DNA from 3 places in the Clostridium sp. TJA020 genome. Region 3 is predicted to be linked to each of the others. Evidence: riboswitches for the same ligand, from Rfam matches in the RefSeq annotation. Region 3 holds a riboswitch; each other region holds the start of a gene.
The links. A riboswitch is a leader RNA that binds a small molecule or an ion and turns the genes downstream of it on or off. The one in region 3 is predicted to bind lysine.

Region 1: it holds a riboswitch for lysine, as region 3 does, so the genes downstream of both, AC4FQ1_RS09180 (Na+/H+ antiporter NhaC family protein) here and AC4FQ1_RS11395 (amino acid permease) in region 3, are expected to answer to the same signal.
Region 2: it holds a riboswitch for lysine, as region 3 does, so the genes downstream of both, lysA (diaminopimelate decarboxylase) here and AC4FQ1_RS11395 (amino acid permease) in region 3, are expected to answer to the same signal.

What each region holds. Positions count from the first base shown of each region.
Region 1 covers NZ_JBZEFC010000005.1:66,656-69,916, reverse strand. The annotation lists gene AC4FQ1_RS09185 (aminopeptidase P family protein) at 1-1,072, shown strand, start outside; lysine riboswitch at 1,157-1,332, shown strand; gene AC4FQ1_RS09180 (Na+/H+ antiporter NhaC family protein) at 1,455-3,173, shown strand.
Region 2 covers NZ_JBZEFC010000002.1:280,124-283,384, reverse strand. The annotation lists gene AC4FQ1_RS05210 (DUF1576 domain-containing protein) at 1-106, opposite strand, end outside; gene AC4FQ1_RS05205 (beta/alpha barrel domain-containing protein) at 292-972, shown strand; lysine riboswitch at 1,052-1,221, shown strand; gene lysA (diaminopimelate decarboxylase) at 1,371-2,666, shown strand; gene lepB (signal peptidase I) at 2,699-3,205, shown strand.
Region 3 covers NZ_JBZEFC010000008.1:42,461-45,721, reverse strand. The annotation lists gene deoD (purine-nucleoside phosphorylase) at 1-63, opposite strand, end outside; gene AC4FQ1_RS11395 (amino acid permease) at 179-1,657, opposite strand; lysine riboswitch at 1,762-1,936, opposite strand; gene trmB (tRNA (guanosine(46)-N7)-methyltransferase TrmB) at 2,049-2,705, opposite strand; gene AC4FQ1_RS11385 (putative ABC transporter permease) at 2,822-3,261, opposite strand, start outside.

The DNA of each region.
Region 1 (3,261 bases), on a different contig from region 3:
TGTTATGGGTAAATTAAATGGCAATATAATTGAAAAGATGTTTATAAAAGAAATAGACCTTGAAAAAGAAAAGTGGCTTGGTAAAACAATAAGAAAAGAAGAAGTTTTTAATTTAAATAGTATAGAAGATATAGGATACTTAGGAGAGTTTAGAGGATTTTTAAATAAAATAATAAATGAAAGTATTGATATAAATATATATTTAGATTTAGAAAGAGATGAGTTTAACAGTTTACCAACAGTAAGTAGTACATTTGCTAAAAAGCTTAGAAATAAGTATCCACAAGTGAATATAAAAAATGTATTTCCAATATTTGCACCAATAAGACTTGTAAAGAGTCCATCTGAAATAAAAGAAATGCAGAAGGCTATTGATATAACAATTAAAGGTGTTGAATCAATAATGAAAAATATAAAACCTGGAATGCTTGAATATGAATTAGAAGCATATTTTGAATTTGAATGCAGAAAAAGAGGAGTTCGTGATTATGCATTTAATACAATTGCAGCAGCTGGAAAGAATGCAACTATATTACATTATGTAGATAATAATTCAGAAGCTAAAGATGGAGATTTAATTCTTTTTGACTTAGGAGCACAGGTTAATTATTATAATGGAGACATTTCAAGAACATTTCCTGTAAACGGTAAGTTTACAAAAAGACAAAAGGAAGTTTATGAAGCTGTACTTAGAGTAAATGAGAAAGTTATATCAGAGTTAAAACCAGGTATTAATTTCTTAGATATAAATAAAAAATCTAAAGAGTGGATTGCAGAAGAATGTATTAATCTTGGATTAATAGAAAATAAGGAAGAAGTATCAAAATATTATTGGCATAGTATAGGACATAGCTTAGGTTTAGATACTCATGATATAGAAAATCCAGGAAGAAATACAGTTTTAGAACCAGGTATGGTATATACAGTAGAACCAGGCATATATATAGGAGAAGAAGGTATTGGTGTAAGAATAGAAGATGATGTACTAATAACTGATGATGGATGTGAGGTATTAACTAAGGATATGATAAAATCAGTTAGTGAAATAGAAGAATTTATGAAAAATTGTTAATAAAATAAACAAAAAATTAAAAGATATATTGATATATATATATTTATATTATATAATTATATTAATTTAAAAGTGAATAATTTGCGAAGAGATAGAGGCGCGGTCTTTAAGAGTAATGTTATTGAGATAAGCACTATGATATAACATGAAAGGAAATACCGCCGAAGGATATAACTAATGCTTTAATGTTATAATCCTGGGCTTATGCATAATATGCATAAGACTGTCACAAATTATATTTGTGGTGAGCTATCATTCAATGGATTCTTACGTTATATATTTAGAACCTTGAGTGTTATCTCAAGGTTCTTTTTGACTTTAAAGTAAAATGATGGGCCTCTAAAAATATTCACAAATTTTATTTTAATAGGGGGATTCAATCATGAAAAAAAGAAATTATTTAGTATTTTTATTTACCTTTATACTAATGATGAGTATGACAACAGTAGCATTTGCATCAGAAATTGATCCAGGAACTGTAAATGCAGAAAGGTTTGGTATATGGACTATAATACCACCTTTAGTTGCAATTGTACTTGCATTTATTACAAAAAATGTTGTAGTATCTTTGTTTATTGGTGCATTAGCTGGATGTTTTATGATTCAAGTCGTAGATCAAAATGCATTTAATGCATTGATACAAGCCTTTTTAGATTTTATACAAAGAGTCCTAAATTCTTTAGCGGATCCTTGGAATGCTGGAATAATACTTCAAGTTTTAGCTATTGGAGGAGTAATAAATCTTGTTGCTAAAATGGGAGGTGCTAGAGCTATAGCAGAAGCACTTGCAAAAAGAGCAAAAACTCCAAGGAGTGCTCAACTTGTTACTTGGTTTCTAGGTCTTTTAGTATTTTTTGATGATTATGCAAATTCATTAATAGTAGGTCCTATAATGAAGCCTGTTGCAGATAAACTTAAAGTTTCAAGAGAAAGGTTAGCTTTTATAATTGATGCAACAGCAGCACCAATTGCAGGACTTGCAATAATATCAACTTGGATAGGGTTAGAAGTAGGACTTATAAATGATTCATTTACTCAAATTGGAGTTAAAGTTGATTCTTTTGGTGTTTTTCTTCAAACTATTCCATATAGATTTTATAATATTTTAATACTTGCATTTGTAGTTATTACATCTGTTATGCTTAGGGATTTTGGACCTATGAGAAAGGCTGAAGTTAGGGCTAGAAAAGGTATTAAGGATAAAAAATCGGAGCTTGAAAGTATAAGTACAGAAGATGAGATGAAAGTAAAAGAAGGAGTTAAGCTTAGTATTTGGAATGCAATAATCCCAATAGGAGCACTTATAATATCAGCTCTTATAAGTTTTTATTATAGTGGATATACAAGTATAATAGGTGGAACTGATGTAGCACTTAGAGAAGTTGTAACTAATGCACCGTTTTCTTTTACAGCAATAAGAGAAGCATTTAGTGCAGCTGATGCATCAACAGCACTTTTCCAATCAGCAGTATTTGCATCAATAATAGCAATTGCTATGGGAGTTTGTAAAAAGATATTTACTGTGTCAGAAGCTGTTGAAGTTTGGGTAGATGGAATGAAAGGTCTTATAATAACTGGAGTAATTTTATTACTTGCATGGTCATTAAGTTCAGTAATAAAAGATTTGGGAACTGCTAAATATTTAGTTACATTATTATCTGGATCAATACCATCATTTTTACTTCCAAGTATTATATTTATATTAGGAGCTGTAATATCATTTGCTACCGGAACTGCATATGGAACAATGGGAATACTTATGCCTCTTGCAATTCCTCTAGCTCATTCAATATCACCAGATATGAGCTATATAGTATTAAGTACAAGTGCTGTACTTACAGGAGCAATATTTGGAGACCACTGTTCACCAATATCAGATACAACAATACTTTCATCAATGGGAGCTGGATGTGATCATATAGAACACGTAAAAACACAAATGTGGTATGCACTGTTTGTTGCAGGAGCCACAATAATATTAGGTTATATACCAGCTGGATTAAATGTTCCTGTTTATATAATATTACCTGTTGCAATAATAGTACTTGTAATTGCTGTTAAGTTTATAGGAAAACCAGTGGATGAAGTTGTGGAAAATTAATATATTAATTTTTAAAAGTGTGGATAATTTCCACACTTTTTTATTAGAATAATTAATAACTTACCTAATATATAAATTAAAATGTGTC
Region 2 (3,261 bases), on a different contig from region 3:
TAAAGATTTCTTTAGGAGAATTAATAGTAAAAGCAGTAAGTATAAAAAATAGATATATTGAAATTAAGATTTTGTACGGGAGAAAAAATTTTTTTAGTTGAAGCATAAATAAAAAAACACCGCCTTTTATAAATCAATATTATTTGTAAACATTATATTACAAATAATACATACTTATCTATAAAATGAATAAATATTTTTTATTTATCAAAAATAAATATTTTAATTAATGGAAGTTGGTTATATAATAAGTTGTAAAGCAAAGCAATGTAAGTTTTTGGAGGGATAAAAATGAGTAAGGATAATGAAAAATATGTTCCAGAAATATTAGGAACATTTAGAAATCATATAATTGAAGCACCTTCTGCAATAAGAAAGTGTAGTGGAATAAAGATATTTGGAAAGAGAATTAAATCAATAATGTTTTCAACTGATGTTGCCATGATAAAAAATACAAATGCAGATGCAATAATGGCAGTATATCCTTTCACCCCCCAACCAAAAATAACTGAGGCTATAATAACAGCAGCTGATGTTCCTGTGTTTTGTGGAGTTGGAGGTGGAATAACTCAAGGTAGGAGAGTTATAAACTTAGCATTAGATGCTGAATTTAAAGGAGTAATAGGGATAGTTGTAAATGCACCAACAACAAACAGTGTAATAAAAAAGATAAGAAAAACAATAGATATTCCTGTTGTTGTAACAGTTGTATCAGAAGATACAGATATAGAAGAAAGATTAAATTCAGGTGCCACTATATTAAATGTATCAGGTGGAAAAAATACAGCTAGAATTGTTAAGAAAATAAGAGAAAAGTATCCTTTAGTTCCTATAATTGCAACTGGAGGAAATACTGAAGAAAGTATATTAGAAACAATAGAAGCTGGAGCTAATGCAATAAGTTATACACCACCATCATCAGCAGAGATAATGGGAGATTTAATGAATATTTATAGGGAAAAAGAATATTAATGTATAAAAGACTTTAAATTTAAATAAATTTATAGTATCATAAATAATAAAAAATAATAATATATTAGGAAAGAACAAATCTTAGGGTAGAGGTGCCGAGATTAAGAGTAATCTTTAGGAGTTTTGCAGACTATGAATAAGGATGAAAGGATGATTGGCCGAAGTTAAATTATAATGCAAATATAATTTTTCTGGGTATGTATATAATATATGCATAACTGTCACATAACGTGGAGAGCTACAAGGATTTTTAAATTACTATATAAGTGAGTTTAGAATATATTAATTTTAGGCTTAAGTTTTTGTAATTATAATACCTTAATGTTATAACGTTATTACCCGTCACAGGAATTTTCCTGTGACGTTTTGTTTTACTTAAATGAATTGGAGGAATTTAAATGAAACTATTTGGTAATATGAGGACTGAAGAAAATACTTTAGTAATTGGAGGAGTAAAAACAACAAAGTTAGTTGAAGAGTTTGGAACTCCTTTATATGTTATGGATGAGAATTTAATTAGAGAAAATTGTAGAAGGTATTTTCAGGCCTTTAGTTGTGAAAATAGAGGTAATAAGGTAGCCTATGCTGGAAAAGCATTTTTAACTTTAGCGATGTGTAAAATAATAGAGGAAGAAGGCTTATGTTTAGATGTTGTTTCAGGTGGAGAATTATATACAGCATATAAAGCTGATTTTCCATTAAAAAAAGTATTATTTCATGGAAATAATAAAACATTAGAAGAAATTGAAATGGGTGTAAAACTTGGTGTTGGAACATTTGTAGTGGATAATTTATTTGAAATAGAACAGCTTAATAAAATTGCTAGAGATTATGAAAGAAAGCAAGATATTTATTTAAGAATTACTCCAGGTATTGAGGCACATACACATGAATATATAAAGACAGGACAAATTGATTCTAAGTTTGGTTTTGCACCAGTAGGAGATAATATAATAAATGCTATAAAAAGGGCTATAAAATTGGAAAACATAAATTTACTTGGGCTTCATTGTCATATAGGTTCACAAATATTTGAAATAACTCCTTACGAAGATGCGGCTGAGATAATGCTTAATTTAATAAATAGAGTTAAGAATGAAACTGGATATATAATAAAAGAGTTAGATTTAGGTGGTGGATTTGGAATATATTATAGTGATGAAGATAAACCAAGAGAAATAGAGGAATATTGTAATGCTATAATAAATAAAGTAGATGAAGTTTGCAAAAATTTAGAATTGGAAAGACCTATACTTATTATAGAGCCGGGAAGGTCAATAGCTGGAAATGCAGGAATAACATTATATACTATAGGCTCAATAAAAAATATACCATCAGTTAGAAAATATGTATCTGTAGATGGTGGTATGACTGATAATATAAGACCAGCATTATATAAGGCTAGATATGAATGTATAGTTGCAAATAGGGTTATATATGATGCTAAAGAGAAAGTAACTATATCTGGAAAGTGTTGCGAATCTGGTGATATATTATTAAATGCAATAAAAATACCATCTGTTTTAAGTGGAGATGTTCTTGCAGTTATGTCAACGGGTGCATATGGTTATTCAATGTCTAATAATTACAATAAGATTCCAAAGCCAGCAGTTATTATGGTTAAAGATGGAAAAATTAAAATTATATGTAAAAGAGAGAGCTATGATGATATAATTAAAAATGAAGTAATTTAAATTTAACTGAAGGGTATAAAGTGGGGAAAAGTATGGGAAAAAAATTTATTATGGACATAGTCTGTCCTATTATCTTAGCTGTAATATTAGCTTTACTAATAAACAAATTTTTAATTTTTAAAGTAGAAGTTCCTACATCATCAATGGAACCTACTATAAAAGTAGGAGAAAAGTTTTTAGTAACAAAAGTTTATAATTTTAACAATTTAAAAAGAGGGGATATCATAGTCTTTAAAAATAAAGAAAAAAATGAGATTATGATAAAGAGGCTTATAGGTCTTCCAGGAGATGAAATTGATGTAAGAGGAAATGAACTTTATATTAATGGAGAATTTATTCAAGAGGATTATGTGAAAAATCCAGATGGTTTTTTTGGGGAGTTCAAAGTTCCAGAAGGTAAATATTTTTTCTTAGGAGATAATAGAAAAAATTCAGCTGACTCAAGGTATTGGGAAGATCCATATATTCCAAAGGAAGATATAAAAGGTGAGGCACAACTTAGAATATATCCAATAAGGGAATTTGGAAGTATAAAATAATATTTTATTTAATAATAGTAAAAGATTTTAATGTAATTTAGAACGAATAAACTAAT
Region 3 (3,261 bases):
CACTGTTTCTGCTATATCTCCTAATTTTGCTCCATTATGTGGTGTTGGTACATTTTGTGTCATAAACCATTCCTCCTTTTGCTTTTAAAAATATTATATCATATAATAGCATTTTTTGAAAACCTTTTCCTTATTTTTTTCTTAAAATTTTATTTAATATAAAATATTTCTATAAATTTTAACTTTCTTCAAGAACTAAATCAATGCTATTTTCAGTTACTTCTTTATTATTTATAATATTTCTTTCTAAATCCACATCTTCTAATTTAACTAATTTTGTTTTATATTTAATTTTATATGAAATCCATAAAATTAAAAATAATGGTATTCCTATATAAGATGATATTAACCCCATCCATTCTATTCCTTCTGGTTTAATGTATACAAAACCTTGTCCAATAACAACTACTGCACAAAGTACTAATGCTATTATCGGTCCAATTGGAAATATACTTGCTTTATAAGGTAACTTATTTATATTTTTTCCTTGTTTTACATATGCTTTTCTAAATCTATAATGACATAATGCTATACCAAGCCAAGCTATAAAGCCTGCAAGTCCTGATGCAGCAACAAGCCAAACATAAACTGTACTTTCTGCATAAAATCCTGTTAAAAAACATGCTGATGCTATTATTGTAGTTAAAATAACAGAGTTAACAGGAACCCCTTTTTTGTTAACTTTTGAAAAAACCTTTGGTGCCATATTTTCTTTAGCCATTGAATAAAGCATTCTACTTGATGCATACATTCCTGAATTACCAGCTGACAAAACAGAAGTTAATATTACTGCATTCATTAAAGATGCCGCACCTGCTATTCCAACCTTTTCAAAAACCATAGTAAAAGGACTTGTATTTACTCCAGCTTGTACTGATGGAATTATTAACCCTATAACAATTATAGTTCCTATATAAAATATTAAAATTCTCCAAAATATTGTATGTACTGCTTTCGGTATTGTTTTTTCAGGATTTTCTGATTCTCCCGCAGCAATACCTATAAGTTCAGTTCCTTGAAATGAAAATCCAGCTATTAAAAATATCGAAAATATTGATTTAAATCCTCCAACAAAAGGTCCTCCATTTGAAAATATATTTTTAAAACCTAAACTATCACCCTTCATTATTCCAAATATCATAAGTGTACCAATTACTATAAATACAATTACTGTAATAACCTTTATACTTGCAAACCAAAACTCTGATTCACCATAAGCTTTAGATGATAATAAATTTAATCCTACTATTAAAACTAAAAAAATAATACTCCAAACTATTGCTGGAACATTTGGAAACCAATATTTCATTACAAGTGAACCTGCAACCATTTCTGTCGCTATAGTTATAGCCCAATTGTACCAATAATTCCATCCTAATGCAAAGCCTAATGCAGGATCTATAAATTTTGTAGCATACACTCCAAAGGATCCTGAAACAGGCATATAAGTAGCCATTTCCCCTAAACTTGTTATTAAAAAATATACCATTATCCCTATTAGACCATAAGCTACTATAGAACCTCCAATTCCTGCAACATGTATACTATCGCCCATTGCAAGAAATATTCCAGTTCCTATAGAACCACCTAATGCAATCATGTTTAAATGCCTTGCCTTTAATCCTCTCTTTAGCTCATTACTTTCTGTCTCATTCATGTCTATTTCCTCCTTAGCTTAGTATAAAAATAAAACCCTGAGGAAAAACTTCACTCAGGGTAAATAAGTTCATTTCAATATAATATACTAAACTAATTATGCCTTTGAATGATAGCCCTCCACAAAATAAATTTGTGACAGTCTTATACATATTCTGCACAAAACCAGCATATAATCTTAAAGCATCAATTATACACTTCGGCAAATTTTCCTTTCATATTAAATCATAGTGCTTACCTCATTAATATTACTATTAAAATTTGCGCCTCTACCTCAAAATTTAAATTTATACATTTTTCATTAGTTATTATGCACCTTATTTTTTATAATTTCAACAAATCATATTACTTATTATTACTTTATTTACAATTATTATTATTTATTAATATTTTTAATTTCTTACAGCTATTAAAAATTTTATTTTTATTCCTTCTTTTGTAAACATTTCTTCATGTTCTGTTACTACGTTTCCTTCGAAACCACTATTATGTAAATCATAAGTTATATATTTTATATCAAATCCACTTTCTTTAAAGTATTCTAAAGATTCTTCAAATAATTCATCATCATCTGTCTTAAACCAAATTTCTCCATCTTTTGAAAGAAATTTTTTGTAACTCTCTAATTGTCTAGTGTGAGTAAGTCTTCTTTTTTTATGTCTTTCTTTAGGCCAAGGGTTGCAAAAATTAATGTATATTCTATTAATTTCATCATCTTCTCCAAGCATATCATTTATTAATGCTATTTCTTGTGCCATAAGCTTAACATTATTTATTTCCATACCTTTTTCTTTAAACGCTTCTTCTATATTTCTTTTTGCAAGCACTAAAACTTCGTCTTTTATATCTATAGCTAAATAATTTATATTAGGATTTTCTGATGCATGAACAGCCATAAATGTTCCTTTTCCACATCCTAATTCTAAATATAAAGGTTGTTCTTCTTTAAATGATTTATTCCATTTTCCTTTAAGTTCTTTTGTATCTACTATAAAAAAGTCACATGCTTCAAGCTCAGGTCTAGCCCAAGGTTTTCTTCTCATTCTCATTATATGTTCACTCCATCTTTATAAAGTTTCATTCCTATTATACATAGTTTAAATACTATTAACAACAAAAATTAGGATAGAACTTTTTGTTCCATCCTAATTAAATTTCACAAAATTTATTTTTTAATAAGATTTTTAATATTATTTAATGCCTTATAATCATATAAATGCTTACTGTCTGGGAATGCATTTAATAATCTTCTATTAATTTTAGCTTCTCTTTTAAGTTCTTTTATTCTATTACTTAAATCTAATAATTTATCATATTCCTTATTAGTTCTTCTATTTTGAATTTCAATTTTTAATTTATTTATTTCACTCTCACTAAACTTTTCAAATTGAATACCTAATTTATTTAATTCAACTTTAATATCTTTAACCTTTACTAAATGTTCCTTTAAGTGTAATAAGTGTGTAACTGTAAAAATTAAATCAATAATAAATATTATAGATATAATACCTGATAACGAATAAACAATACTTGAAGAAAGTGATGTAAGAATATCTTTTATAGATGGCTGTAATACTTCTATAATAAATACTGAAAGAAGTCCAA